DNA from 4 places in the Peribacillus sp. FSL E2-0218 genome. Region 3 is predicted to be linked to each of the others. Evidence: riboswitches for the same ligand, from Rfam matches in the RefSeq annotation. Region 3 holds a riboswitch; each other region holds the start of a gene.
What was found. A riboswitch is a leader RNA that binds a small molecule or an ion and turns the genes downstream of it on or off. The one in region 3 is predicted to bind S-adenosylmethionine.
Positions count from the first base shown of each region.

Region 1: another riboswitch for S-adenosylmethionine. It lies ahead of MHI53_RS02605 (sugar ABC transporter substrate-binding protein); the one in region 3 lies ahead of MHI53_RS13570 (bifunctional homocysteine S-methyltransferase/methylenetetrahydrofolate reductase).
Region 2: another riboswitch for S-adenosylmethionine. It lies ahead of MHI53_RS19670 (methionine ABC transporter ATP-binding protein); the one in region 3 lies ahead of MHI53_RS13570 (bifunctional homocysteine S-methyltransferase/methylenetetrahydrofolate reductase).
Region 4: another riboswitch for S-adenosylmethionine. It lies ahead of MHI53_RS23045 (O-acetylhomoserine aminocarboxypropyltransferase/cysteine synthase family protein); the one in region 3 lies ahead of MHI53_RS13570 (bifunctional homocysteine S-methyltransferase/methylenetetrahydrofolate reductase).

Region 1 is NZ_CP150304.1:538,927-544,960, forward strand. Features, by position in the region: gene MHI53_RS02595 (hypothetical protein) at 1-24, shown strand, start outside; gene MHI53_RS02600 (GTPase domain-containing protein) at 458-3,199, shown strand; SAM riboswitch class I at 3,297-3,402, shown strand; gene MHI53_RS02605 (sugar ABC transporter substrate-binding protein) at 3,518-4,630, shown strand; gene MHI53_RS02610 (sugar ABC transporter ATP-binding protein) at 4,690-6,034, shown strand, end outside.
Region 2 is NZ_CP150304.1:4,097,267-4,103,300, reverse strand. Features, by position in the region: gene MHI53_RS19680 (amidohydrolase family protein) at 1-633, shown strand, start outside; gene MHI53_RS19675 (GNAT family N-acetyltransferase) at 1,108-1,575, shown strand; SAM riboswitch class I at 1,707-1,818, shown strand; gene MHI53_RS19670 (methionine ABC transporter ATP-binding protein) at 1,976-2,998, shown strand; gene MHI53_RS19665 (methionine ABC transporter permease) at 3,012-3,662, shown strand; gene MHI53_RS19660 (MetQ/NlpA family ABC transporter substrate-binding protein) at 3,684-4,556, shown strand; gene MHI53_RS19655 (M20 family metallopeptidase) at 4,634-5,839, shown strand.
Region 3 is NZ_CP150304.1:2,834,120-2,840,153, forward strand. Features, by position in the region: gene metH (methionine synthase) at 1-1,202, opposite strand, end outside; gene MHI53_RS13570 (bifunctional homocysteine S-methyltransferase/methylenetetrahydrofolate reductase) at 1,195-3,042, opposite strand; SAM riboswitch class I at 3,146-3,244, opposite strand; gene MHI53_RS13575 (MOSC domain-containing protein) at 3,351-4,004, opposite strand; gene MHI53_RS13580 (Ku protein) at 4,407-5,246, opposite strand; gene ligD (DNA ligase D) at 5,399-6,034, shown strand, end outside.
Region 4 is NZ_CP150304.1:4,749,246-4,755,279, reverse strand. Features, by position in the region: gene MHI53_RS23065 (arsenate reductase family protein) at 1-353, shown strand, start outside; gene gcvH (glycine cleavage system protein GcvH) at 449-832, shown strand; gene MHI53_RS23055 (toprim domain-containing protein) at 925-1,275, shown strand; gene MHI53_RS23050 (thioredoxin family protein) at 1,294-1,602, shown strand; SAM riboswitch class I at 1,768-1,871, shown strand; gene MHI53_RS23045 (O-acetylhomoserine aminocarboxypropyltransferase/cysteine synthase family protein) at 1,982-3,292, shown strand; SAM riboswitch class I at 3,411-3,525, shown strand; gene MHI53_RS23040 (methionine ABC transporter ATP-binding protein) at 3,694-4,728, shown strand; gene MHI53_RS23035 (methionine ABC transporter permease) at 4,721-5,389, shown strand; gene MHI53_RS23030 (MetQ/NlpA family ABC transporter substrate-binding protein) at 5,405-6,034, shown strand, end outside.

The DNA.
Region 1 (6,034 bases), 2.3 Mb from region 3:
CAACGTAAGCGTACAGGGGTATAATCCTAATTCGTCAAGGGACAACGACTGTTTGGAGCTTATCAAAGAGCAGTGACCTTTCATGATGAAAAGGTGCTGCTTTTTTATATTTTTCAAGTGGGAATTATTATTCGTTTTTTAATGGTTAAAGGGACTGCTGTAACAGGGGGGCAAGGATAAGGGCACAAGGAAACATATTTTCTCGAATATGGAAATGACTTCTCTGTAACGGTTTATTAAAATCATTACAAATCCCTTCGCTTCTGTTTTAAAATTGTAAGAGTGGTGACATCTTGTTACCATATTGTTTTGTTAAAATAACATTTTAAGGTTTTAACAATAATTTTCTTAACTAAAGGAACGTATGGAGCTCTTTGCTCGGAAAGCTTCAGGAAGGCTTTAGCAAATCAGTGAACATCCTTTAATTGAAAATATGAAATATATCGGGGGAATAAAGATGGACGAACGTCTAATCGAAAAAAAATATTATGAAACGATGATTGAGGATGCAACGAAACATCCCATTCAAGCTTTGGGCGAAATGTTCCTCGTGGAACAAAAAAAGGAAAGAGCGGATTTGACCGCAATTCGATATGCACAAGGGGAAGTATACTTTCAACACCATGACTATGAAGCGGCCATTTTTAAATGGGAAAACATTGAGGGCGAGCTTGGATCGTGGGCGAAGAAAAATATCGCTGACGCCTATTTTGAACTGGAAATGTATTCAACGGCAGAAGATATCTATAAATCCGTGGTTACCGATGAAGCGGTGTTGAAAACGGAGGTTCTTCTGCAATTATTTTCCCTTTACATAGTGGAATCAAGAAATGACCTGGCGTCCAAAGTCGTGAAGGAAGCCGTTGAGTTTCAACCGGATTACCCGAATGTCACGGAAATTGCACGCGCCTTTTTTGAAGAACAAAAGGATTGGAACAGCGCAGTGGTCCTAGCGTCGGAGGAAAGTATCCGTACGGAATCAATGAGCTGGTTCGATGTGCTGAAAACATATATCCAGCAGGGAGTCGCTCAATCGATGGCTCCGGATTATTTTTCAAATGTCTTAGGTTCGCTATATGCGCTCGACCAGAATCGTTTCGAAAAAATGACGGTTGCCCTCTGGAAAAATTATAAATATACCGATTCATATTTCGAATGGCTCAAAGTGATCAATAACTTGATAGATATGATTGAATTAAATCAAGGAGACGTCTGGGAAGAGCTTACGGTCCTTTACCGGGATGCCTATGCAAGTCTGCTTGAAGGAACTCATTTGATCAAGGAGCTGAGCCCTGTCGTGCCAAGGCTCCTGGAAAACTGGCTGAAAATCGCAGATGGGGAGCTCTCGTTATTTGCAGCAGCCTCTGCGTTGTCCTGGAATGAAATATTCCCTGATACGATCAATGCACTGGTCATTCAGGATGCAGAAAGTCTGTTGGCGAAGTCCCCTAAATTGGGAGGCGGGCTCGAAGCTGGTGAAAAACTCTTCAATTCCATTATCCAGTGGGCTGAAGAGAATGATTTAAAGGTCGGCAACAAGCTGAAGTGGATGGTCGAGGGGCTTAAAGATACCGGCAATTTCAATCTTTTGCTAGTTGGGAGTGCAGGCAATGGCAAGACTTCCTTCATCCAGTCGATTGTCGGCGAGAGCATTGCCGCCGAAGATCATTCGTCCCTGGTCAGCGTTAAAGACGGAGATGATTTGGAAATCCTCGAAATCACGGACACAGAGCGCAAGGCTGTGATGGAATTAACGGAATTGGATGAAACGCGCCGTCAGCGGGGGACGATTGTCGATGTTACGCTGATTAGTGACTACCTGAAGAATAATCGCCTGCGGCTGTTGGATACCCCTGGATTCAATGGGGAAAAAAGCGTCGAATCTGATTTCCAAGGCTATTTGCATGGCAGTGATGGCCTATTGTTCGTCCTTGACGCCCGGGCTCCTTTCACCGGAAGTGAACGGGATCTGTTATTGGAGATTCAAAAGCTGGCTCCGAAGCTGCCGATACACTTCTTGTTGAATAAGATGGATACGATTTACAGCGATCAAGTGGCAGTACGGATGGAAGACGAAACTTGGGATAAGGTGAATGCATATTTCCCGAATGCGAAAGTTTTCGCCTTCTCCAAGCTTTATGATAGCAAGCAGCAGCTGAAGGACCTTTCGGCTTTCCTTCAATCAAATTATCAAGATGGCAATTGGATGGAGAGAAGATCTGAAAAAATCCTTGCGTTCATTCGCAAAACTTTATCTTATTTGTTAGAAAAACGGGCCGCCAACGAGAGGAAATGTGAGCATTCCATCTCTTGGAATGAACAGATGGAGGTCAAGCTGAATGGCGCTGTCAACCAGCTGGCAGATTTGGAAAAAGAAAAAAGTGAAAATATCATAAGGGCGTACCGTATGATTAAAGATGAAGTGAAAAATCAGCTTTCTTCCAACATCCCCGAATTACTTAGGGATTGCTCTAAATCGTTAACGGAAAGCAGTGATTTCAGTCAGGTCCATATCGAGTTGAATCAGGAAATGAATGATCGGATCCAAGCTTTCATTTCCGATAAAATCATGCCGCAATATTACCGTTCGCTGCAAGACTGGATTGCCAGCTCCCAAATGGAATTCTCACAAAGCCAGCAGTTTATGGATGAAATGAGTTCAGGATTCAATGAACTATACAAGGAAGAACGGATCATGCTTGCCGGGGACTTCAGGGTATTGGATGACTGGCGCCGTGATGCGGACCGGATGACAAGCAGCATCCGGATCGAAAACGTCAATATCTTATTGCGCAGGACGCCATCGCAGCTGCTGCTCAAAGGAGCAGGAAAACTATTTGGGGCGATTCCGCAAAATAAAGCCAATATGTACAATCGTTATAAGAAATACTTGGAAGGCGAGGATTACCAGGATGTAGCGGAGATGATAACGGATCGCTTCCTGACCCAATTCGGATTGTTTGAAAAATCCTTGGATCGGGACATCTCACTTTTCTATCGCAGCTCATTTGCCTTACTGCAAAAAACGATAGAACAAACGCAGACGGAAATTAAAGACTACCAGGCCGCCTTGGAGCATATGAAGGAAAATCCGGAAGTTTACCGTGACCCTATCACTTTGTTCGAAGTCAAATTGCGCCAGCTAGAGAGACTGGAAAAAATCGAGAAAAAGCGTCTAGCCCAACTGCAAAGAAAATAAATAGTCATGACGAACATTTCAAATATTCAAAAATCTATTGACTTTACGACTATATCCCTATAAAGTGGTAATTACGAAAAACGTAACACAATATATTCTCTTATCAAGAGTGGCGGAGGGACTGGCCCTAAGATGCCCAGCAACCGTTCCATTAGGAATTGGTGCTAAATCCTGCAAAACAGAAATGTTTTGACAGATAAGAGAGGGACAAGTCTGCAAAACAGCCGATTAAACCTCTCTATTACTAGAGAGGTTTTTATTTTAGGATTTACACCAACTTAACAGATAAGAATAATTGAAGAAAATGGGGGAAACAGGATGAGAAAGTCTATTAACGCTGCATTCATTACAGCTATCGCTTCTGCTTTGCTTTTAACGGGTTGCTCTTCAGGACAAAGTTCAACGGAACCGAAGCGAGAAGAAAAAGTTTCATTTGAAAATGTTCCAGAAAGATTTGCCGATGGGGAAGGAGCCAAAATCAAAGTCATCCGTAAAATAGGCGGAGATGATCATACGGCCCAATATTTGGCTGGAGCGAAGGAAGAAGGGGAAGACCTGGGGTTCCAAGTGGATACATATACAGCAAATGGAGATACGGCCAAATTCCATGATGCCATAGCCCAGGCTTTGCAGCAGGATTATGACGGCTATATCATTTCCCATGGGGATGATGCAGCAACAGTCAATGATGTTCAAAAACTGGTTGATGCAGGAAAAAGCGTTGTCACCTTCGACTCCATAAGCGATTTATCCAAGATAGACGGTGTTACATTAACTTCACAGGATGATGAAGCGCTGGCAACACTTGCTTTTGATAAGTTGATAGAAGAACAGAAAGGTAAATCGGCAATCGCCTATCTGTGGGTGGATGGTTTTCCCCCAATGGTGAGAAGAAATGCCGTCTATCAGGAAAAATTAAAAGAAAACCCTGGTATAAAAGAGGTCGAAAGGTTCGGGGTGGCATCTGCCGATACTTCGGTTCAGACACAGAATGCAGTAGCCGCAATGCTGAATAAATATCCTAAAGGTAAATTGGATGCCATTTTCGCAACATGGGATGCGTTTGCTATCGGAGCAGCCAGGGCGATAAAAGAAGCTGGCCGTGATGAGGTGAAGATATACGGAATTGACGTATCCAATGCAGATCTTCAGGAAATGCACTCTGCCGATAGCTCATGGTCCTACACGGCAGCAGTCGATCCAAAGTTGATCGGGGCTGTGAATATGAGGATATTGGCAAAAAAATTAGCGGGCGAGGATACGCCGCAAACATATGATTTAGAGGCTTCGCTCATTTCACAAAAGCAAATCCAGGCTTCAAAAGAAGCGGTAAACATGACGAACCTATCTGGAATTGTCGATGGATGGGGTGAATCCAGCGAATTTGAAGAAGATTGGATGAAAGTCTTGAAAGATCACTATAAAAAGTAAAAAAAGAGGCACTCTCTTTCCTATGAAGGGGAGTGTCTGTTCAGGTAGGGGGAATGGACATGGCCACACAACTTGAAATGAAAGGCATTTCGATTGAATTTCCTGGAGTCAAGGCGCTTAAAGATGTTGATTTTTCGGTACGGTCAGGGACCGCCCATGCATTGGTCGGTGCAAATGGGGCAGGGAAATCCACGTTGATGAAAGTTTTATCAGGGGCCCATGTTCATTATTCAGGTGACATTTATCTCGATGGGATGAAGCGGGAAATCCGTTCGCCAAAGGAAGCGCAGGAACAGGGCATTCAAATCGTGTATCAGGAAGTGGATACGGCACTCATCCCATACTTAACCGTCGGTGAAAATGTAATGCTGAATGAAATGGTCCAAAACATGGGCAAGAAACAGCTGGTCAAATGGAAAGATCTGCACAGCGCGGCCACACAGATTCTTGAAGATATGAACATTCATGTTCCTTCGAAAAAATTGGTGAAAGATCTGACCCTGGCCCAAAAGCAGATGGTCCTCATAGCCAGGGCCGTTTCGACTGAATGCAAATTCTTGATTCTCGACGAACCAACTGCCCCATTAAGCCATACGGAGACCTCGGAACTTTTTCGAGTTGTAAATGAATTAAAGCAAAAGGGTGTAGGAATCATTTTCATCTCCCATCGTCTCCCAGAAATTTTTAGGGTTTGTGAGGAAATCACGGTCATGAGGAATGGAGAGCGTGTCGCCTGCCGAAAAATGGGCGATATCACCCAGAGTGAAGTGGTTGAGCTCATGCTTGGGAGAAGGATGGATGAACAGTTCCCGGAAGTGAATGCCGCAATTGGTGACGTCGTTCTGGAAGTGAAGGGATTATCAGATGCGGGGAAGATTAAGGATGTCAGTCTGCATTTGAAGGCAGGAGAGATAGTCGGCTTGGCAGGCTTGGTCGGGGCTGGGAAAACGGAGCTGTGTAAAGTCCTGTTTGGACATACTTCGATTGGTACGGGAAAAGTCATACTGAACGGCAGAAGGGTTTCCTTGAAATCACCGCATGATGCGGTAAAAAGCGGTTTGGCACTTGTACCGGAGGAACGCAGGAAAGAAGGGGTCCTTGTTCAGGAAACCGTTACGGCGAACTTGACTGCAGCCAGTATCGGCACATTTTGCAATACTTTCAGTGTTGTGGATCGTAAGGCGGAAAAGGAAAAAGCGAAGGAGATGATTGTGAGTCTCGGCATCAAGGCTTCCTCTGGTGAAGCGAAGGTCGAAAACCTTTCAGGAGGTAATCAGCAAAAGGTTGCCATCGGGAAGTGGCTTTTGGCGGATGCGGATGTATACATATTCGATGAACCGACAAAAGGGGTAGATGTTGGAGCAAAAAAGGATATATTCGAATTGATTGCAAAGCTTGCCAGGA
Region 2 (6,034 bases), 1.3 Mb from region 3:
GACATCGAAAAGCGGTACGGATCCCGTCCTGTCGAACACCTTCGCCGTCTAGGACTGTTCGACCAGCCGACCGTGATGGCCCATGGTGTCGTTCTCAATGATGAAGAACGGTCGATATTAAAACAGCATGACGTCCGTGTTGCCCACAATCCAATCAGTAACCTAAAGCTCGGATCGGGGATTGCCGATGTTGTCAGCCTCTTGGATGCAGGCATTAAAGTGGGCGTGGCAACAGATGGCGTAGCTTCCAATAACAACTTCGATATGTTCGAGGAAATGAGGACGGCAGCCTTGCTGCAAAAAGGCATCTACAAGGACGCCACTAAATTCCCAGCCCAAACCGCACTGGCCATGGCCACCAGAATGGGCGCCGAAGCAATCGGCATGAGTCACACCGGATCACTCGAAGCAGGTAAAAAAGCGGACTTCATCACGATTTACCCTCACGACAAAGAACATCTGCAGCCGCTAAGCGAAGCTTACTCACACTTGCTCTATGCCGCACGCGGAAACGACGTATGCGATGTATACATCGATGGCAAAATGGTCGTCAAAGACCGCGTCTCCCTCACCATCGACGAAGAAAAAGTCATTGCCGAAGCCAATCGCCTGCAAGGAACCCTTTCACGATAAATAACAATGAAAAGAAGCTGCACGTACAGCTTCTTTTTTTTATGGATGGAATGATGCAAAGGCGGATCGGCCGAATTAATCGAGGTGTAGGACGAAATATTCGTATGTAGGCCGGAAAAAACGGGGGTTTGGTCGGTAAATTCGAATGTGGGACGAATTAAATGGGGTTTGGGACGAAATATTCGATTGACCGCAATAGTAGCCAGCTAATGTTAAACGATGAACTGGTTAAACAATCTTTGCTAGCATCGACAATTTAATTCATTTTATAATGGAATATGTTGTTAATGTGTAGTATACATGATTTTTACAGCATGCTTCATGTACATGTAAAGTGATGAAGGGAATGAAAAAAGAAGCTTATTCTTTTAGAGAAGATTTGCAGCAGTTGGAGAAAAGTGTCCTCTTATTTAACAATAAAGAGTGCAAGTACCTGTCATTATTATCCCAACAAAACGAAAGAGAGTGATGAAGTTGATATTTAGAACCATAGATATCGATAAAGATAAGGAAACAATCGTTGCATTCAGGAAGGATTCGTATGTTGTAAGTTTTGGGTCTGAAGAGGGTTTTGGAGATGAGCGATCGTATTTGAATAGAATTAAAGAAAGGGTGCGCCAATTTCCGGATGGGCAGGTGATCATTGAACGGGATCAGGAGCCGATCGGACAGATGGAGCTTCAAATTCGGGAATATGAAGGTACTGAAATTGGCTATGTGAATCTGTTTTATCTTATTCCCGAATACCGGAGTAAGGGGCTTGGCAAGGAATTGGTCGGCTATGCAGAAACCTTTTTCAGGAAGTTCGGGGTATCCGAATATCAGTTAAGGGTGTCTCCGGATAATCAACGCGCGGTTCGGTTCTATACGAAGTCAGGAATGGTGAAGCTAAGGGAAGAAAACGAAAAATATCTTGTATGGAGAATGAGGAAATCTTTATAATAAATTATATTGATATAATAAAAAAATAATAAATAAACTATCCTGTCAAAATTTTTTGAATGATGAAAATGGTGGTTGACTTTAGCTGGATTTGAAGATATAGTGAAGGACATAATTAAATATAACGTTATTTCTTATCAAGAGATGTGGAGGGACTTGGCCCTATGATACCTCGGCAGCGGGTTTTTACTTTTGTAAAAATACTGTGCTAATTCCAACGGACGAAAGTTTGAAAGATAAGAAGGAGCTTTTCTTAGATAATTAAATTAAGAGTTTACTCTTTTTTATTTCTAAAAGAGGCCTCTTCTGTCTGATGACGGAGGAGGCCTCTTTTGTTTATTCATGCAAAGCTCTTCTCTGATAATGAAATCGAAAAAACGAACAACTGGGGGGAGACAGGATGATTGAGTTTCAACATGTTAAAAAGGTTTACGAAACGAAGAAGCAGACCGTCGAAGCATTGAAAGGCATCGATTTGACCGTCGAGAAGGGGGATATATTCGGTGTAGTCGGTTATAGCGGGGCCGGGAAAAGTACGTTGATCAGGCTAGTCAACCTGCTGGAACATCCTTCAGAAGGTAGGGTAGTCGTCGGCGGGAAGGAGCTCACTTCATTGAGCCCGAAGGAATTACGGGCAGAAAAGAAGAAAATCGGGATGATCTTTCAGCATTTCAACTTACTAAACTCGAAGACCGTTTTTGATAATATTGCTGTACCGCTGGTTTTATCGGGCACGCCAAGTAAAGAGATCAAAGAGCGGGTAAGCGAGCTGCTTGAGTTCGTCGGCTTATCGAGTAAAGCAAAGAGCTATCCGGAACAATTATCCGGCGGTCAAAAGCAGCGGATTGGGATTGCACGGGCATTGGCCACCAACCCATCGATCCTTTTATGTGATGAAGCGACATCCGCATTGGATCCGCAAACAACGAGTGCCGTGCTGCAGCTCTTGAAGAAAATCAATAAAGAATACAATATCACCATTCTGCTCATCACCCATGAAATGTCCGTGATCAGGGAAATTTGCAATAAGGTGGCAGTGATGGAGGGAGGCTTCGTGGTTGAACAAGGCTCCGTGTTCGAGGTGTTTGCCAAGCCCAAAACGGCTATCGCCAAAAACTTCGTGAGAACGGTGATCCATGATGAGATTCCGCAAAGTTTCCTAAAAAGGATAGGGACGCACATTCCGATTATTTGGAAAATTAATTTTATTGGGACTACTTCCGGCACCCCGCTGCTTTCTACGATCTCAAAGAAATATGATGTTCACTTAAGTGTTTTATCAGCCAATATTTCTGAAATTCAAGAAACGCCGTTTGGGAATTTGATCATCGAAGTGACGGGTGACAAGCAAGAGGTAGCCAAGGCTTATCAATATATTAAAGATGAGGGGATTCTCGTCCAGGAGGTGCAGGTAAATGGGTAATACACTTTGGGGAATGGAAATAACGGCAGAGCAGCTGTCGACCGCTTTCGGCGACACTCTTTATATGGTAGCCCTCTCGTTGATTTTTTCCGGGCTGATCGGGCTTCCGCTTGGCGTCTTGCTCGTCATAACAAGGAAGGGTCACATCATGGATAATAAATGGATCTTTAATGTATTGAACCCAATCATAAATATTGTGCGATCGGTTCCTTTCATCATCTTACTTGTCGCAATCATTCCTTTTACTAGATGGATCGTAGGCACTGGAATCGGTTCGAATGCAGCGATTGTTCCGCTTGTTTTTTACGCCGCTCCTTATATTGCCCGGCTCGTCGAGAACTCCCTGTTGGAGGTGGACAAAGGAATCATCGAGGCAGCCCAGGCAATGGGGGCAACAACATGGCAGATCATCCATCGCTTTTTGATTCCTGAGGGACTTAGTTCGCTGATCCTAACCTTCACAACAGCGACAATCGGGCTTGTCGGAGCTACTGCGATGGCAGGGGCCGTTGGTGCTGGCGGGGTCGGAGATCTAGCTTTGGCTTACGGTTATCAAAGATTCGATACGATGACGATGGTCGTCACGGTAGCAGTGCTCGTGATCATCGTTCAATTACTGCAATCCACCGGGAACTTCGTTTCCAGAAAAATCAGAAGAAGATAAATATATCAGGAGGTAGGAGACATGAAGAAAATTTTAGTAACGATCATGGTATTGGCATTTGCGCTCGTGACGGCAGCATGCGGAAACGAGAAGGGGGCATCAGGCAGTTCAGATGATGTGAAAACCGTGAAAGTCGGAGTCAACAGCGGGGATACGAGAACGTGGGAGTACATTGTCGAATTAGCCAAAAAGAAGAACCTGAATATCGAGCTGGTCACGTTTAATGATTATATCCAACCAAACCTTGCCTTGAGCGAGGGCGAAATCGATGCGAATTCATTCCAAACGGTCGCCTATTTCGATGAATTCATTCAAGATCAAAATTTGAAATTGGAGGCCATCGGGTCTACCGTCATTGCGCCAATGGGCCTTTATTCGAAAAAACATAAAAGTATAAAAGATATTCCAGATGGTGCCACTATTGCCGTTCCGAATGAAGCAACGAATTGGGGCCGCGGCTTACTCCTTTTACAGGAAGCGGGCTTGATTACATTGAAAGATGAATTCAATGGGTCGGGATCAGCGAATATCATTAAGGATAATTCGAAAAACTTGAAAATCAAACCTGTTGCTGCCGGAAGTACGCCACGTTTGCTGGATGATGCCGATGCTTCCACCATCAATAGTAACTTTGCCGTGGAAGCGGGACTTAACTTAAAAGATTCATTATTCCATGAAAGTAAAACGGCGAAACCGTATATCAATATCATTGCCGTCAAAAAGGGAGATGCCGATCGTCCTGAACTGCAAAAATTAGTCGAACTTTATCAGTCGAAAGAAGTGGAAGCGTTCATTAAAAAAACGTATAAAGGAAGCTCGATTCCGGCATATGTGACGGTCGATGAATTATTGAATTACCAAGATTCCTGGACAAAACCAGCTAATGAAAAATGATGTAAAGATCGAAAGAGCCGGATGCAATATAGGTAGCTGTCCGGCTTTTTCATTAACAGAAAAGGGGAGATAGCAATATGGGAATTGAATTAGTGAAGTCGCCTCAGCAAATCATTGCCGATCACATCGATGAACATTCCAAATTATATGTGGAAACGAGTCAGGCGATCCATGCCAAACCAGAAATTGGCAATCAAGAGTTCTTCGCTTCGGATACGTTGACGAAATTGCTTCAAGCGGCGGGTTTTGAAGTGACCCGCGATATAGCTGGACACGAAACAGGATTCATCGCCAAAAAAACCTCTTCCAAGCAAGGACCCACGATTGCCTTTTTAGCCGAATATGATGCACTGCCGGGGTTAGGTCATGCCTGCGGCCATAATATCATCGGGACGACGAGTGCGGCGGCAGGCATTTCCCTCGCTCAAGTGCTGGAGGAAACAGGCGGTCAGGTGATCGTGTTTGGAACGCCTGCCGAAGAGGGAGGTCCCAATGGAAGCGCAAAGGGCAGCTTTGTGAAGCACGGCCTATTCGATGAGGTCGATGCTGCGATTATTATCCATCCGGCCGGAAAAACGGGTGTGACAAGTCCATTTTTGGCTGTCGATCCTCTTGATTTTCACTTTTACGGAAAAGCGGCACACGCTGCGGCTGCACCGGAACAAGGCGTGAATGCACTCGATGGGGTCATCCAGTTGTTCAATGGCATTAATGCTTTGCGCCAGCAGCTTCCATCCGAAGTCAAGATTCACGGAATCATCACCAATGGCGGGGAAGCGCCTAACATCATTCCGGAATATGCTTCCGCGAGGTTCTACATCAGGGCGACAACATGGAAATTATGCCAGGAAGTATCCGGAAAAATCCGTGATATTGCAAAAGGTGCAGCACTTGCCACAGGAAGCACCGTCAAAGTCGAACGGTTCCAGAATGAAGTGCTCGATTTCATCATTAATCCGGTTCTGGATGAGGTGCTGAAGGAAGAACTGACTGAATTAGGAGAAGCGGTGGCACCAAGAAAAGAAAATGGTTTCGGTTCGACGGATGCAGGTAATGTTAGTCATGTGGTCCCGACGGCCCATCCTTATATCAAAATCGGGCCGGATGAGCTGATTGCCCATACGAATGAGTTCCGCGACTGCGCCAAATCCCCAAGAGGGGACCAAGCCATCCTCACTGGTGCAAAGGCACTTGCCCTTACAGGGTATCGATTGATTTCGGATAAAGACCTGTTAAATAAGGTAACGGCTGCATTTCAGGAAGCGAAGCAAAAGGCTGAATGAAATTTTGAAAACAAGAAAAAAGTTGTTGACTATGAAGCAGAGAGTTTGTAACATAAGAGACAATAATACTTAGTAAACTAATAAGAATTATAGGTTAATTGACCGGATAACCGGAGACTTTTTCTTTCGTACAAAGAGATGTCTCCGGTTTTTTTTATGTCAGGTCAAGAGAAGTACGCAGTGGTGTTCATAATA
Region 3 (6,034 bases):
ACGACCTCTTCCACGAACTCCTTCATATCGCCGAGCTCATCGCCATCCGGGTCTGCGAGACAAATATCAATGACATGTGCACCTTTTTTCACCTGGGCTCGTGCTATTTCGGCTGCTGGCTCGTAATGTTTTCCACGGATCAGCTCCTTGAATTTTCTTGATCCGATTACATTCGTTCTCTCTCCTACGAATAAAGGACGCATTGACTCATCGTAAATGAGCGGCTCTATGCCTGATACGGCGTGGCCATGAGCAGATTCAGCCTTTACGCGGGGCTGCAGGCCGGAGAGCGCCTTGGAAAGCTCCCTTATGTGCTCAGGTGTCGTACCGCAGCACCCTCCGATGATATTGACCCAGCCTTTTTCGGCAAATTGCTTCATTTTCTCCGCAAGGGAAACCGGTGACTCATGATAATGTCCCTCCTCATCCGGAAGGCCGGCATTCGGGTAACAGCTGATGGCACTATTTGAAATCTCTGCAAGCGTCCGGATATGATCGATCATGAACTCCGGTCCTGTCGCACAATTCAAGCCGACAGCAATAGGTTTCATATGTTCGACCGATAAATAGAAAGCTTCTATCGACTGGCCGGCAAGTGTAGTGCCCATCGGTTCGATCGTACCGGATATCATCACCGGGACTTCTTTTCCGATTTTGGCGAAGGCGGCTTTTATTCCAGAAAAGGCCGCCTTGACATTAAGCATGTCCTGACACGTTTCCACCAATAAAAGGTCGACACCGCCGTCCAAGAGGCCGAGTGCCTGCTCTTCGTAAGAGTCGGTTAAAACATCGAAAGTCGTTCCTCCTGTAACCGATAGGGTTTTTGTCGTGGGCCCCATCGAGCCTGCTACATATCTTGGCCAGCTACCCTTTGAATACTTTTCACAAGCGTTGACGGCAAGCTCTGCGGAAATTTTATTAAGTTTGTATGCAATCGTGCTTATTTGGTATTCATCAAGAACGATGCTTGTCGCACCAAAAGTATTTGTCTCGATGATATCTGCACCTGCTGCCAAATAAGTTTCGTGGATGGATTGGATGAGTTCCGGCTGCGTCAGCGATAAATATTCATTGCATCCCTCGAACTGCTCGCCTCCGAAATCCGCTGCCGTCAAATTCTCTGCCTGAAGCATGGTTCCCATCGCTCCATCAAGCAGGAGAATTTTGGAATCCAACTGTTCTTGTATCGCTTTTTTATTCATGCACTGCCACCTCTGATGTTTGTTTACTATCGGCTTTCCTTATATATTTGGTAAGTTCGGCTGTCATTTCATAACGAAGGAATGGGGTGATTAAATAGATTCCCTTGAATTTATCCCTTGCTGCGTCCACTAGCTCCCTTGCAATGCTCACGCCTTCTATCCTTGCCTTTACAGGATCATCCCCGGCTAATGCCATCGCTCTCCTGACATTGTCAGGCAATTTGATGCCTGGGATTTCGTTGTGGATGAATTCGGCATTCCGCGTGCTTGTCAAGGGCATGATACCGATAAAAATCGGCGTTTCCAAATGTTTGGTCGCTTCATGAACTTCTTCCATCTGTTGGACTGAATAAATGGGCTGTGTCAAAAAGGAATGAGCACCACAGGCAATTTTCTTTTCCATACGCTGCACCGCTTTATCCAAGTACTTCACATTGGGATTAAATGCGGCGGCAATTTTGAAATTTGCCCGTTGGCCCAAGCTTTGACCCGAATAGGAAAGGCCTTCATTAAATTGTTTGACCATGCTTATCAAGTCAAAGGAGGATAAATCATAAACCGAAGTGGCTCCAGGGAAGTCCCCGATCTTGGATGGATCGCCGGTAATGATCAATATCTCATTCAAGCCTACCGTCTGCAGGCCCATTAAATGGGATTGCAGGCCGATTAAATTACGGTCACGACATGTTATATGTACCATTGGTTTCACATTCAATTGATCTTTCAGTAGATTTGCCAACGCTTCATTCGATATCCTCGGGGAAGCAAGTGAATTATCCGCTAATGTAATCGAATCGACCCCTGCACTTTTCAAAGCCTTCGCCCCGACCATGAAAGTTTCTATTCCCAGCTTCTTCGGTGGATCGAGTTCAACAAGGATCGTCCTTTCTGTTTTGGCCTTTTCATATAGAGGAAGTTCTCCTTCTCTATCACTGATCTCCATTATTTCTATTTCACGGGGTTTCGTTAATTTTTCTTTCACGGGAACCAGGCTTCCAACTGCATTCTTCACAGCTTGAATATGCAGAGGAGTCGTACCGCAGCATCCGCCTATGATCGTGGCACCCTGCTTACGTAAGTCCAGGGCACTCGAACTGAAATATTCAGGCACTGCCTTATAGACGAGCCTGCCGTCCACATAATCCGGGAGACTGGCATTTGGATAGATGGCAATCGAAGCATGCTTTGGCAGGCTCACTTCTTCCAAGGCACGAATCATATGGTGCGGACCAAGTCGGCAATTCACGCCGACGACATCGGCTCCCAATTGCTCGAGTTTTTGAAAGGCTTCATTCAAATGGATCCCATTTTGGAGATTGCCCAATTCATGCATTGAAACATTTGCGATGATTGGCAGTTCCGTTTCTTTTTTTACGATTTCCAGCACGGTTTCCAGTTCTTCGAGGTCATAAAAGGTTTCCAGGAGAATCCCATCCGGGCTTTCCATCAGCAGGCTGTAAAGTTGTTCACGAAAGCCTCGCTTTATTTCCTCCATGCTTAAATCCGATTTTCTTATACTCCGCTGGGCCCCGATCGTACCGAAGACATAGGCCTTGCCTTTTGCCGCTTTTTTGGCAAGGATGACTCCCTGACGATTGATCTTGCTTACCTCATCTTCTAGTCCATGTCGCTTCAACTTGTTGAAGTTGGCACCATACGTGTTCGATTGTAGGATGTCGGCACCTGCCTCCAAATAGGCACGATGGATCGATTCTATTTGACCTGGATTGGTACAGTTTAATTCCTCATAACATTGATCGATGCCATAGGAGTATAATAAAGTCCCCATCGCCCCTTCTCCAACCAGCATTCTTTCTTTCAATTCTTTACGAAAATTCATTATTACACCCTCTCTCAAAAACAATTCTGTTTTTGTCATATTCTAAGCGTATGAGAGAAAAGAAAAAAAACCTTCTCAAAGAAGAAGGTTTCTTGGAACATTCTCCTCATCTATCAAGCTCCGCTTGCTGGATTTAGCACCTTTGCCTAAGCTGGTTGCTGAGGTTTCGTCGGGCCAGTCCCTCCACCTCTCTCGATAAGATCGATATATAATTTTCATAAAATTTTAAAATTTATTTATATTTAATTTACCTTAATAATCTGTTAATTTCAATACCTTACCGCGCATTTTTTCATTTTCCCTACAATTCATTCAGTCCTGCCAGCCTGAATGCGCTTTACGGCCCTTTGTTTCCAGTCGTCCGCGAGTGAATCCACAGCAAGTAATGCACTCGCTCCTTCCTCCCCGTCCCGTCCATGAAGGATCACCTCAGTTGCGAATTGAACCGTGATTTTTTCCTGCTGGCGTTCGAGTAACAAAATTTCATCTTGTTTCTTTATGGTCCCCTCTTTGATCACTCTTGCAAAATAACCAGTGAAACCCGTTTTCATAACTATTTTCGAAAGCCCGGCCTCACGGTTAAAATGGGAAATCGTCGAACATGGGATCCTTCCCTGGTTAATTTGGACGATCGCATCGCCTATTTGATAAATATCACCAATATAGGTAGCATCCTCTGTCATCCCTGCAACGGTTACATTTTCACCAAACGCGGGAATATCAAGCCTTTTATTGAACTTCTCATTCCATAATGCGTAGTGTTCATAGGGATAAAAACATACGACTCGATCAGGGCCTCCATGAAACTTTTCATTGCCTACCCCATCACCCATTAGGCCAGATTTCGTTACAGTCACGGTGTCCACTGCTTGTTTATTCATGGCAGAAAAAATGTTGACATTCGCAAATGTTTCTTGTTTGGGCTTACTGACTTGAAGTGAAACTATTTTCTTGTTTTCCATTCTTCGTCTCCCTATCCTCATTTAGTATATACCATCCTTATATGAATAAATTATACTAAAAATCCATTTGATTCTATAGCCGAATAGGAGAATATCCCAAACTTAAAAACCGAAAACGGTTCCCATGCTTTCAATTGGTTGAAATATCATGGAATTCCAGAAAAAATCATCAGTAAGTTATCGTAATTTTGTTGCTATTTCAGAATTAAATATGATAGAATATGAACACAATATATAGTCGAAAACTACAACGGTTCGCCTATATGTTGATTTCACGATTGAATTCCTCATTGTCGCTCTTAAGGGAGCGATTTTTTTTTTGCCCTGCATCGATCTCCACTTAAACGAAAACCCAAATAAAAAGCCAAGCGACGCACTCCTACTCCGCTTGGCTTTTTAGTATTATGCTTGTTTCTTTTTTTTCGTTGCCGCCTTCTTACGGGTGGTTCTTTTCTCCGGTTCTTCATGCTTCGTCCGGTCAATGGAAGCTTGCAACGCCTCCATTAAATCGGTTACATTGTTTGCTGCCGGTTCCGACGTTTTGGCTGCAATCGTCTTCTGTCCCGTTTTCTTTGATTCAATCAGTTCGAGTAAAGCGGTGCGATAATCATCCGTGTATTTGGTTGGTTCAAAAGTCGACGTTAATTGATCGATTAAAAGCACGGCCGTATCAATTTCTTTTTTTACGATCGCATCATTTGCAGGGATGTTCGGAACATCGGCTGCGGAGCGGACTTCATCCGGATAATGAATCGTCTCCATCACAAGGGTATTATCAACGACCCGAATGACTGCCATTTGCTCTTTTGAGCGAATGATGATTTTGGCGATCCCCACCTTATTGGATTCCTTAAGTGCCTGTCTTAGAAGGGAATAAGCCTTAATCCCCCCATCATTGGGGGACATATAATAACTGCGGTTAAAATAGATCGGATCTATTTCTTCTATTTTCACGAAATCCACGATTTCCACTGCTTTTTCTTCATTCTGTTTTTTTAGCTGTTCCAGTTCATTGTCCTCCAAAACGACAAACTTTCCTTTTGTATATTCGAAAGCGCGGACAATATCATCTTTACCCACTTCTTTCTGGCAAACCGGACACACTTTTTCATATTTGATTGGTGAATGACATTCCTTGTGCAGTGTCCGTAAAGATATATCCTTATCTTCCGTAGCCGCATGAAGTTTAATCGGAATGTTCACCAAACCGAATGATATGCTCCCCTTCCACATTGTATGCATATGGGTCACCTCATAACTTATTTTTAATTTTGAGAACACAGTTATTATTCCCCTTTGTAAAAAAAAAACCGAAAAAAAATTTGCCAACTCTAACCCGTTGTTTTTTTGGCAAAATAATGTTAATCATTTATTTGCGGAAGGTGTTTTTCAAAATGAAACCGATGCTGCCCACTTATTACCCGGAAGCGCCCGTCTCTAACGATTGGCGTTATGAAGTCAAATATGACGGCTTTAGGGCCATCTTAACGATTGACTCCGATACGATAAGCATCAAGAGTCGAAACGAGAAGGAATTATCCACGTTATTCCCGGAAATCGTTACATTCATAAAAGAAATGGAACTTGAAGCGTATCTACCGTTGCAGTTGGATGGAGAATTGGTCTGGCTGACGAATCAAGCCAAAGCAGACTTTTTTCAAATCCAATGGCGTGGCCGCCTGCGTAACCCATTATTGATTTCTGAAAATGCTCATTTTTCCCCATGCCGTTATATAGCGTTCGATCTGCTGCGCATAAAGGGCAAGGACATCAGAAATCAATCCATGGAAGAGCGCAGGGAATGGATGGTGAAGATGGGAAAAGAACTTGGCCTCCCTAGTCCTCCTGACCCAGCAGATAAAGCTTTAGTACAAATAATTAAGAGCTTCAATTCTTTGAATGTCGCGATGAATGAAGTAATCCTTTTGGATGGCGAGGGAATGGTTGCAAAGGAAATACGGGGAACCTGGCAAGAAGGGAAGCGAACCACCGCCTGGATTAAAGTGAAGAATTGGAAGGACATTTCCTGT
Region 4 (6,034 bases), 1.9 Mb from region 3:
GCTTAATATTATACTGGTACCCAAAATGCGGCACATGCCGCAATGCGAAGAAGTGGCTGGATCATCATGAACTGCAATATGAAGCGATCCATATAGCGGAAAATCCGCCTTCCCGAACCGAAATCGAACAATTGTATAAAACGAGCGGGTTGGAGTTGAAGAAGTTTTTCAATACTAGCGGACAAAAATATCGCGAGCTGGGCTTGAAGGATAAGCTTAAGGAAGCTACCGAAGCCGAAATGCTTGATATATTGGCGACTGATGGGATGCTTCTGAAAAGGCCGATTGTTACGGATGGTACGAAAGTGACAGTAGGTTTCAAAGAAGAGCAATTCGAACAGGTATGGAACTAAAATTATACAAAAATTTGGTTAATTCCTTACTTAAATAATATTTCTACCTTATAATGTAATAGAAAAATAAGCTATACATATGGAGGGAATTAATAATGACAACAACACCAAAAGAACTTCGTTACACGAAAGAACATGAATGGGTCAAAACGGAAGATGGTACTGTGCGTATCGGGATAACGGCTTTTGCCCAATCAGAGCTAGGGGACATCGTTTTCGTCGAGCTTCCTGAAGTTGGAGACGAGCTTAAAGCCAACGAGCCATTCGGAAGCGTTGAATCGGTAAAGACCGTTTCTGAGCTGTATGCTCCGATCAGCGGCAAGGTTGTCGAAGTGAACGATGAGTTAAGTGACAACCCTGAATATGTGAATGAATCTCCTTTTGAAAAAGCATGGATGATCGTCGTTGAACCAACGAACAGCAGTGATGTTGAAGGACTTATGAGCGCGGAAGAATATGAAAGCTTGATCAACGGGTAAAACGAAGGAGAGGGGGCCCTTAAGAGGGTCTGCTCTCTTTTTCCTTTCGTGCTTGGCGGTTGTCCACATAATTCGTGAAATGGAGTGATGACATGGAATGCGGCGATTTCGATAAGGTGATCATTGTAGAGGGCAGTTCCGACAGAAAAAAGGTTGCCTCCGTTTTAAATGAAGATGTGGAAATAAGATGTACGAATGGAACCATTTCCATCACTAAACTGGATGAATTGGTGGAGGAATTGATGGACCGGGATGTGTATCTCCTTTTTGATGCAGATGAATCGGGAGAAAAACTGCGCAAGCAATTTCGAAGGGAAATGCCGGAGGCGAACCACCTGTACATTCATAAAATGTACAAAGAAGTGGAAAGCTCACCGGAACATCATATTGCAACTGTACTTCTGGCTGCCAACATGAATGTTAAAATGAAATTTTTAAGTTAAAGGGTGAACGACTTAGTGATGCAGGAATGGAATGAGGAAGAATGCCGGGTTGCTATTGAAAGCGGGGAAAACTTTTGCCTATATTTATACACGCCTTTATGTGGCACGTGTCAGGTGGCGTCGAAAATGCTGACGATATCTTTGCAATTATTCCCGGAAATGATGGCAGGCAAAATGAATATGAACTATGTCCAAGGGATGGCCGAAACATATGAAATCGAAAGTGTGCCCTGTTTATTGCTGTTCAAGGAAGGACAACTGTACAAAAAGATATATGCCTTTCAATCCGTTCCGTATCTGTATGGATTGCTTAAGGAAATCAGCTGAGAAACCCAAACGGAAACCGGATTGGGTTTTTGGCTTTATAGCAACTAGGTAGAGAGGCAGAATAAAAAAACAAAGAATATTCTAACAATTGATTGACTGGATAATGGTAAAATGCTATATTTTGAATGTGGAAAACTGTTGCATGTAAAGGTCAAAATTTAATAGTTCTTATCAAGAGTGGCGGAGGGACTGGCCCGACGAAGCCCGGCAACCGGTATACATATATACGGTGCTAATTCCAGCAGAGTGTTGACTCTGGAAGATGAGGTGTGTATGAAAGCCTCTTCTTGTGGAAGTGGTTTTTTTTGTTTAAGTGAAGAACCGTTCCCAAGGCCGCTTATATTTTCAATGAAATCCATATAGGAAGAGGAGAAGGCGTATGTCAGATAAAAAATTGCGTTTCGAAACATTGAGTGTTCATGGTGGCCTGCAAGCAGATGAGACTGGAGCACGTGCCGTTCCGATTTATCAAAGCAATGCATACTTGTTCAAAGATACCGATCATGCAGCCAATTTATTTGGTCTAAAGGAAACGGGATATATATATACACGTCTCCATAATCCAACTGTCAGCGTTTTTGAGGAGAGAATGGCATTATTGGAAGGCGGAATCGGCGGATTGGCCACTGCAAGCGGAATGGCTGCCATTTCACTGTCAATCCTCAATATTGCCGGTGCAGGGGATGAAATCGTTTCGGCCTCCACCTTGTATGGGGGAACATATAACCTTTTCGAAAACACCCTTCCTAAATACGGAATTAAGGTGAAATTCGTTTCTCCTGATGATCCTGAGAATTTTAAAAGGGCAATTACGCCAAGAACAAAGGCCATATTTGCAGAAACGATTGGAAATCCAAGTTTGCGGGTCCTCGATATTGAAGCGGTGGCAAAGATCGCCCACGAAGCCCACATCCCATTGATCATCGATAACACCTTCGCTACTCCGTATCTTTGCAGACCGATCGATTTTGGAGCGGATATCGTCATCCATTCCGCAACGAAGTGGCTTTTGGGTAATGGAACGACTTTAGGCGGTGTCATCGTGGATGGAGGCAATTTCAACTGGAACTCGCCGAACTTCCCCGGTTTCACGGAGCCTGACCCAAGCTACGATGGCTTGGTTTATGCCGATGCAGTGGGCCCTGCGGCCTTCATTACCAAAGCCCGGGTGCAATTGCTCCGCGATTTAGGACCTGCGTTAAGCGCCCAAAGTGCTTTCCAATTTACGCTTGGTCTTGAAACGCTTCATGTAAGGATGAAAGAGCATCTTGCTAACACCAAGACCGTCATACAATACTTGAAAAACCACCCTGCCGTGAAATGGGTATCCTATCCGGCCAATGAGGATCATCCAGATAAAGCGCTTGCGAATAAATACCTGCCTAAGGGTGCGGGAGCCGTGGTGACCTTTGGGATTCAAGGAGACCGTGAAGCAGGGGCCAGGCTCATCAATTCGGTGGAGTTATGGTCACATGTGGCGAATGTGGGAGATGCGAAGAGTTTAATCATCCACCCCGCCAGCACCACCCATCAACAGCTGAATGATGCAGGCTTGGCAAAATCCGGAGTGAGCGCCGATCAAGTCCGTCTATCCATCGGAATAGAAAATGTAGATGACTTGATAGAAGATTTGGAGCAGGCAATACAGAAAGCGACGGATATCGTTTCGGTGACATCCCAATCGATTTAAGAAAGTAGTCCTAAACTTTTTTGTGTTAGAAATAATATACATTGCACTCCTTTTTTATCTGTGATAGAATTTCTCCATACTAATGAACGTAATGATGTACAAATATTCTATATATTAGCTCTTATCAAGAGAGGTGGAGGGATGTGCCCGATGAAGCCCGGCAACCGACAAGGAGGTTTTTCCTTGGAAAGGTGCCAATTCACACAAAGTGTAAACACTTTGGAAGATGAGGGGAAGGCCAGCTTTTTTACCTGCCTTTCTGCTCATGCAGAAAGGTTTTTTTATTTTTAAAATTTAGGAAACCATAAGCATGTGCAAGCTTGGTAAAAGATTAAAAGCTGGATAATGTAGATAAATCAACTAAGTTCATAGGTTTTATTGGATAAAAGAGGTGAGCATGAATGATTACATTGACCAACGTCAGTAAGCTGTTTCGAACAGGAAAAGGAAACGGCGGGACGATCAAGGCTGTAAATAACGTGAACGTTGACATAAATAAAGGCGAGATTTTCGGCATCATTGGATACAGTGGGGCAGGGAAAAGTACGCTGATAAGAATGCTCAATGGCTTGGAGGCACCGAGCGAGGGGACGGTTGTCGTAGCGGATAAGGAAATTTCCAAAATTAAAGGGGCTAACCTTCGTAAGGCCCGCCAGGAAATCAGCATGATATTCCAGCATTTCAATTTATTATGGTCCAGAACCGTTCAGGATAATATTTCCTTCCCGTTGGAAATTGCAGGGGTTTCAAAATCGGAACGGATGAAGCGAGTCAATGAATTGATCAAACTGGTCGGACTTGAAGGCAGGGAAAAGGCGTATCCCTCGCAGCTAAGCGGCGGACAAAAGCAAAGGGTCGGAATCGCAAGGGCCCTTGCCAATGATCCGAAAGTTCTATTGTGTGATGAAGCGACTTCCGCTTTGGACCCACAGACCACTGACTCCATCCTTGAATTGCTCGTGGATATCAATCAGCGACTGGGATTAACGATCGTCTTGATCACACATGAAATGCATGTAATCCGTAAAATCTGTCATCGTGTGGCCGTGATGGAAAACGGGCAGGTCGTTGAGCAAGGTCCAGTCCTCGATGTGTTCAGGGACCCGCGGGAAGAGATGACGAAGCGTTTCGTGCAGCAGGTGACGGAACCAGAAGAAACGAAAGAAACGATGGACCATTTGTTCGAACGCTATCCTGCAGGTAAAGTGATTCAATTGACTTTCGTCGGTGACCATGCCGAAAGCCCGTTGATAACCAAGCTCGTACGCAACTTCGAGTTGGATGTCAACATCGTTCAAGGTAAAATATCCCAAACAAGAAGCGGCTCATATGGAACATTGTTCATTCACCTTGATGGCACAGAGGATGAAATGCTCCGCGCAATCGAATTCGTTAAAGCACAGCAGGTAGGCGTGGAGGTGATCACTCATGCTTGAAGAATTATTGCCGAATGTGGATTGGGAAAAAATGATTGAGGCAACAAAAGAAACACTGTATATGACAAGCATCTCTGTAGTGGCAACCTTCTTTATCGGGATACTATTGGGGTTGGTCCTGTTCCTGACAGGGAAGGGCAATATGTGGCAAAACCGGGCCGCTAACGGGATCATCAGTGCTCTCGTTAATATTTTCCGTTCGATTCCATTCATTATTTTGATCGTACTGCTCATTCCTTTCACCAAAGCGCTAGTCGGTTCCATGATTGGCGAGAATGCGGCACTGCCGGCACTCATTATCGGAGCAGCCCCGTTTTATGCACGGATGGTGGAAATCGGTCTCCGTGAAATCGATAAAGGTGTGATCGAAGCCGCTAAATCGATGGGGGCCAAAACGAGCACCATCATCTGGAAGGTCCTTCTTCCAGAGTCGATGCCCGCCCTCGTTTCAGGGATCACGGTAACATCGATTGCATTAGTCGGCTATACCGCAATGGCTGGGGTCATCGGTGCAGGCGGGCTTGGTAACCTGGCCTATTTGGAAGGCTACCAAAGAAGTCAAAATGACGTTACGCTCGTAGCGACAATCGTTATTCTAATTATCGTCTTCGTAATTCAAATTATTGGAGATGTGATTACATCCAAATTGGACAAAAGATAAAGGGAGATGAAGAGGATGAAGAAATTTTTAGGATTTGCGTTAATCTTAGTGTTATCGATTGCTTTGGCAGCTTGCGGAAGTGATAAGGATAAAAAAAGCGGCAGCGAGACCGAGAAATTGGTCGTAGGGGCATCCAATATTCCGCATGCCGAAATCCTTGAAAAAGCCAAACCGATCCTTAAAGAAAAAGGCATCGACTTGGAAATCAAAACATTCCAGGACTATGTTTTACCGAATAAGGCGCTGAACGATAAAGAATTGGATGCGAACTATTTTCAGCACTTACCTTTCTTAGAGTCGGCAATTAAAGAAAATGGCTATGATTTCGTCAATGCGGGCGGTATTCATATCGAGCCTATCGGTTTATATTCACAAAAATACAAAAGCATCGATAAACTTCCTGAAGGAGCAACGATCATTTTAAGCAGCTCCGTCGCTGACCATGGGCGTGCTTTATCCATGTTGGAAAAGAATGGCCTCATCAAGTTGAAAGAGGGCGTTGATAAAACGACAGCTACAACGAAAGATATCATCGAAAATAAGAAAAACCTTAAATTCGATGCTGAATACGAAGCGGCATTACTTCCGAAAATCTATGAAAGCGGCGAAGGCGATGCGGTTTTGATCAACTCCAACTATGCAATT